DNA from 2 places in the Psychrobacter sp. CX16 genome. Region 2 is predicted to be linked to the other one. Evidence: riboswitches for the same ligand, from Rfam matches in the RefSeq annotation. Region 2 holds a riboswitch; the other holds the start of a gene.
The links. Region 2 has a riboswitch for thiamine pyrophosphate ahead of thiM (hydroxyethylthiazole kinase). Riboswitches for the same ligand answer to the same signal wherever they lie in the genome.
Positions count from the first base shown of each region.

Region 1: it holds a riboswitch for thiamine pyrophosphate, as region 2 does, so the genes downstream of both, thiC (phosphomethylpyrimidine synthase ThiC) here and thiM (hydroxyethylthiazole kinase) in region 2, are expected to answer to the same signal.

Region 1 is NZ_JBXYJF010000025.1:22,434-25,618, reverse strand. Features, by position in the region: gene thiC (phosphomethylpyrimidine synthase ThiC) at 1-1,459, opposite strand, end outside; TPP riboswitch at 1,750-1,883, opposite strand; gene AC2SLM_RS09720 (septal ring lytic transglycosylase RlpA family protein) at 2,032-2,394, opposite strand; gene pstS (phosphate ABC transporter substrate-binding protein PstS) at 2,860-3,185, shown strand, end outside.
Region 2 is NZ_JBXYJF010000013.1:14,293-17,477, reverse strand. Features, by position in the region: gene thiE (thiamine phosphate synthase) at 1-576, opposite strand, end outside; gene thiM (hydroxyethylthiazole kinase) at 669-1,484, opposite strand; TPP riboswitch at 1,575-1,663, opposite strand; gene AC2SLM_RS06385 (septal ring lytic transglycosylase RlpA family protein) at 1,924-2,520, opposite strand; gene greA (transcription elongation factor GreA) at 2,861-3,185, opposite strand, start outside.

The sequences.
Region 1 (3,185 bases), on a different contig from region 2:
CAATCATAGCCGCACCGATAGCACTGGTAATATGATCGTAACCTGGAGCGATATCTGTGGTTAATGGGCCAAGGGTATAAAAAGGCGCTTCATGACACATCTCAAGTTGAAGATCCATGTTCTCTTTAATACGGTTCATGGCAACATGACCTGGACCTTCAATCATAACTTGTACATCATGTTTCCAAGCCACTTGAGTCAGCTCGCCTAAAGTACGCAGTTCACCAAATTGAGCTTCATCGTTGGCATCTTGCAAACAGCCCGGACGCAAACCATCGCCTAAACTAAAGGCCACGTCATACTGCTTCATGATTTCGCAGATTTCTTCAAAGTGGGTATATAAAAAGCTTTCTTTATGATGCGCTAAACACCACTGGGCCATGATAGAGCCGCCACGAGAGACGATACCGGTCAGACGTTTAGCAGTTAATGGCACATAGCGCAGTAGTACGCCGGCATGAATAGTAAAGTAGTCCACGCCTTGTTCGGCTTGTTCAATTAAGGTATCGCGAAATATCTCCCAAGTTAGGTCTTCTGCTACGCCATCGACTTTTTCTAGCGCTTGATAGATAGGCACGGTACCGATTGGCACTGGCGAGTTACGGATAATCCATTCACGGGTTTCATGGATATTCTTACCAGTTGATAAGTCCATGATGGTGTCCGCACCCCAACGGGTAGCCCACGTCATCTTCGACACTTCTTCATCAATGCTTGAGCCCAGCGCTGAATTACCGATATTGGCGTTAATTTTCACTAGGAAATTACGACCGATAATCATTGGCTCAGATTCAGGGTGGTTGATGTTGTTTGGGATAATGGCTCGGCCGGCGGCTACTTCATCACGCACAAATTCAGGGGTGATAATTTTTGGGGTATTGGCACCGAAGCTTTCGCCAGCATGTTGACGCATATCGGTCCGTTCATGCTGCTTTTGAGTTTCGCGAATGGCGATGTATTCCATTTCAGGAGTAATAATACCTTGGCGTGCATAATGCATTTGGGTAACGTTGTTACCTGCTTTGGCACGACGTGGCTTGTCGATATGAGCAAAGCGAATATTAGCAGTTTTGATGTCACGCGCACGCTCATTACCGTAGTTGCTTGATAGGCCGTCTAGAATTTCAGTATCACCACGTTCTTCAATCCACTTTTCACGCAGTTTTGGCAAGCCTTTAGTCAAATCGATATTAACATTGGGGTCGGTATACACGCCCGAGGTGTCATAGACATAAAAAGGCGGGTTCTTTTCGCCATTTTCGAGACCAAAACCGCCAGTTGGGGTATCGGTTAGAGTAATTTCACGCATCGGCACTTGGATATCAGGACGTGAGCCTTCGATATATACTTTGCGTGAGGCGGGCAGGCTACGCGTTAAGTCGCGGGCTTCTTCGTCAAAGCGCTCGTCTTTGGCGTTGCGGTGAGCGGGGGTTTTGATGCTATTTTCTGCATTACTCATGGGAATTTCCTTATTTTTTGCTAATGGCAATTGCCATGTTGGCTTCTAGAATAAAAGGCTAAAAAACCGGAGGTAAAAATAAAGACTCGGTAAGTGCAGATTTTGTCGTTTTGACAGTACCCTATTTGTTTATAAATAAACCCTGTATCAGCAGACGGTAGCTTGAGATGTCTCTTTAAATATTATGCGCTTATATATTGATAAATAAGCATGCTAATTTTAAAGGATTAACATAAGCGTGAGTCTGGCTCTAAAGAGTCATGATAATGAACAGGTCTTTATAAAGGATAGGGGAGTTGCAATGACTTTCCTACGGCGGTATTAACCGCATCAGGTTCAACGGGTGATGTCTCAGCAAACGCTTTGTCCAATAATAGCAACTAAACTATTAGCGAACAGATGGCCTGCACCCCGAGTCTTAATGATTTTGATAATACAGATATCTTATCAAACTTTGAGTCCAATAACAGTCTTCAATTGCATTTAAATCTTATATGCCATTTCCTTTATAACACAAAAAAAGCCAATGGATTAATCCATTGGCTTTTTGCACATAATAATGTCAGTAAGGCTTACTGTTTACGGTACTTGCCGTCGCCTCTACTCAGTACTTCGACGTCCACTTTACATAAGTTGCAGTTTAGCGACTGGTTTGCTTTTTTAGATAAATCAATAATACGACCTGGGGTGAATGGACCACGGTCAGTAATTTTAACCACAACCGATTTGTTGTTCTTAAGATTGGTTACTTTTACTTTAGAACCGAAAGGCAGTGATTTATGAGCGGCTGTCATGGCGTACATATTATAAATGGCGCCTGATGCCGTTCTTTTACCATGGAACCCTGGACCATACCACGAGGCGAGGCCAGCGTTGGCAGGTACTGTTAATAACATAGTTAACAGCAGAGCAAATGGCATAAAAAGTTTTTTCATAGGTTGTACCTGTTTTTTCATTAATGGTTGGGACACATTGTTACAATAGAATCTTGGCGTTACCGTTAATCTTAGGCTGTTAGTCCTAAGTATTACTCTATTAAGAGCCCTGACGGGTAGCAAAATTAAATTGTCTGCACCAAAACATTGAATGCGTAGTGTACAGGACTACGGTTTAGTTTACCTTGCTAATAGGTAAAGTCAATGTAAAGAATACTTAATGGTGAGATAGATAGCTCTGTGGGAGTCGTGTTAAAGCATACGCAATGTAAGTTTTTAAAAAGATTGCTTTCTAAAAGTTACTATTTTTTACAATAAATAATTATTTCATCAAACTGTCATACTTAGAGGGCAAAATGTGCTCAATCCGATAGAGGAGCTGATAAAAGGATTCATCATTATGTGGCAACTCTATTTTTACCTACCTATATAAAAATATTTATCAATGACTCTTTAGGAGAGAATATGCGTTATTCACTATTAGCCGTAGCAGTAGCAAGTGTTTTAAGTTTAGCCGCTTGTGACAAGAAAACGGACGACACCGCTACAAATGGTGAGACAGCCACCACTACTGAAGGCACAACCGCTTCTGAATCAACCAATTCAACTGCTGGTAGTGCTGATAGCTACACAGACATTGAAGGCGTTGAAATGAACATCAGTGGTGCCGGTGCATCTTTCCCAGCACCTATCTATCAAAAATGGTCTGCTGACTTCCAAAACGCTACCAAAGGTCAAGTCAACTATAACTCTATCGGTTCTTCAGGTGGCGTTAAGCAGATTAAAGCAAA
Region 2 (3,185 bases):
CGCAATACCATCACAGCCTGTTTGATAAACGTCTTTTGCATTATTTAACTGAATGCCGCCAATGCCAACCGTTGGTAGTTGGCTGGCTTGCGATAACTGTTTTAAGCCCTCAACGCCAATCGGTGCTGAATGGTCCGGTTTAGTACGGGTAGCAAACACAGGCCCCATACCAAAGTAATCGAGTTGGGCTAAATCCTGATTGTGCGCATTATTTAATTCAGCCATATTATTAATAGACAGTCCTAGCCACGCCTCCGGCCCTAGGATTTGGCGTGCCTCGATTACACTTAAGTCGCCTTGGCCAATATGAGCGCCATCAAGCTTTGCTTTTTTGGCAATCAATACTCGGTCATTAATCACTAACGGCACGCGTCCATTGATGGCTTCTTTTAGCGAACAGGCTTGTCGATATAAGCTATCGTCGCTAGCATGTTTATCACGCAGTTGTACAAGGGTAACGCCACCGTCAATAGCAGCCATGACGGTTTCAATTAATCCACGCTGTGCCGTTAGTCTACTGTCTGTCACAAGATATAAGGCTAAGGCATCTGCGGACTTATTTTTTTGAGTAATCATATTATTAGTCATAATGGTTTATTAATTATTTTATTATGGATGATATGAGTAATGAATCTGATAAAGCATCACTATTGAGTTAGTCTCATTATTTAAATATTAATTTTTGCATTTTTACTTACCCTGTCTGCATCTATATTATATAAGGCGTCTAAGAAATGAACATAAAAGCTGCCAGCGCCCTCGGCTTTTTGAGCCGCAATTTCGCCAGCTTGTCCGTAATAACATAGCGCAGAGACAGTCGCTGCAGCGATGGCGTCAGTAGAAACAGGACGCTTAGTATGATTGGCGCCGATAAAGGCGCCTATTAAGGATGTCAGGCCGCAGCCGGTAGCGGTAACACGTGCCATTAAAGGATGGCCGTGATGAATTGACCATCCTTGCGAGTCAGTCGCTACCCAATCTACCGCACCGGTGACCACCACAACTTTGGCATATTGTGTTAATACTTTAGCGGCTGCTTTGGCGGCATCTACGCTATCGCCACTGTCTGCGCCTTTGCTTTGACTATTCATACCGGCTAGAGCCAAAATCTCTGAAGCATTACCACGAATCACGTCTGGCTTGAATTTAATGAGTTCCTGACACGCCTGTTGACGAAATGTAGTAGCACCCACGGCAACAGGGTCTAATACCCAAGGAATATGGTTCTCATGAGCGACCTTGGTTGTTGCAAGCATACTGCTTAAAGAGTCTTGGGTAAGCGTACCGATATTAATAGTCAAAGCACGTGCTAATAGCACAAACTCAGGCGCTTCTTTGATATCGCAGACCATAGCAGGGGATGCACCGGCAGCCAGTAATATATTGGCAGCAGTGTTATTGGCAACAAAGTTAGTGATGTTATGGACTAAGGGGGATAGTTGTTTGAGATTGGTAATACAAGAATGAATCAGTTGAGATTGCATATTCCCTCCATGTGGATAAAGAGGGCGTGAGAAGACAAAGCGTAACGGCGGCTAACGCAAAATAAGGCTAGCACCAATAAAATAAGAGAACCGCGACTACTATACACTCCCTACGCCAGTATAATCTGGATCAGGTTCAAAGGGTACATCTCAGCCAAATGGCGCCCCTGTGACTAACATAATATAAGCATGCTATAGCTTTAACCCATCCATCATAACGAACTTGGTTTTTTTTAACAAGCATCGCTGCTATGTTAATGCCTTGAATTCATAGGTTAGAGACGAGGGCGATTAGCTAAAACACTTTGAATATTACAAAGGCCATAAATAAATAGTTTAGATAAATGATAATTAAATAGGCACAAAAAAGACCTGCAATGGCAGGCCTTCTTTTGTATCTTACTCATATCTTTACAGCTTACACTAACTTAGCTATTGACTAAGGCGAGCTTACCTTTTCAATAGCAACGTTTGCAATACCACGTTTCACCAGACCAATCTTTTTGGCAGCGCCATAAGATAAATCTAATACACGGTTACCATGGAAAGGACCACGGTCATTTACTTTAACCACAACGCTTTTACCGTTGTTTTTATTGGTTACTTTTAAATATGTGTTAAACGGTAAAGAGGGGTGTGCTGCTGTCATTGAATGCATGTTGAACGGCTCGCCACTGGCAGTTTTACGGCCATGGAATTTGCCACCGTACCAAGATGCACGGCCACTTTGTTTAAAACGGCTTACTGCATTTGATGCTACTAGAGTTAGATGAGATAACAAATCGTCATCTTGCTCAACAGCGTTTGATGACTTGCCGCTAATTAAGCTGCTATTCTCTGCAAGAGAGGATGGCTCAAATGAAGTCTGAATAAGCGAAGGGGCTTGTTTTTGCTGACGCGATAATTCGTTAAGTACCACATCGATGTCGCTTGAACTGTTAACGCTAATAGTCTGCTTAGAATCAGTAGCATGACCTAATGAGGTAGCTCCAACCATACATGCTAGCGCACATAATGTGGATGAGAATATCTTCATAATTGCCTCGTAAGCATTTATTAATTTAATAATTCAAACTCATAAGACTATGCATTTTTCATATTAAACATAATACTTAAACTGGTTCGAATAGCTATAAAACATCAAGAGTGTAAGATACACACAAAGTGTCACAAGTAAATTTGCGTTTGTTTGTGTTTTGTAACTTAACATCAAACGCATATGTTTTGCAAGTGACGCTAGAGTTCAGGTTTATAGATAATAAACCATTTGTTAATTAATGTGAACAATTTTTTGAACCCAGCGCCAATGGCTACTTTTATCTTATTACTCAAAAAGCATTCGTTAGTTAGGCAACCTGATTAACAGCAGCTACGGGTTATTCGTAAATGACTTCAACCACTTCGAATTCGACCACACCACTTGGGGTTTGGATACGCGCTTCATCGCCTTCTTCTTTACCGATTAGGCCGCGAGCGATAGGGGAGTTGATTGAGATTTTGTTGTTTTTAAAATCAGCTTCGTCATCACCGACGATTTTATAGCGCTTTTGCTCTTCGGTATCTAGATTCTCTATGACTACGGTCACACCAAAGACGACGCGGCCCTCTCTTGGTAGCTCAGCAGGATCAATGACTTGAGCACCAGATAACTTAGCTTCGATGTCGCGGATACGGGCTTCACAAAAGCCTTGTTGTTCGCGG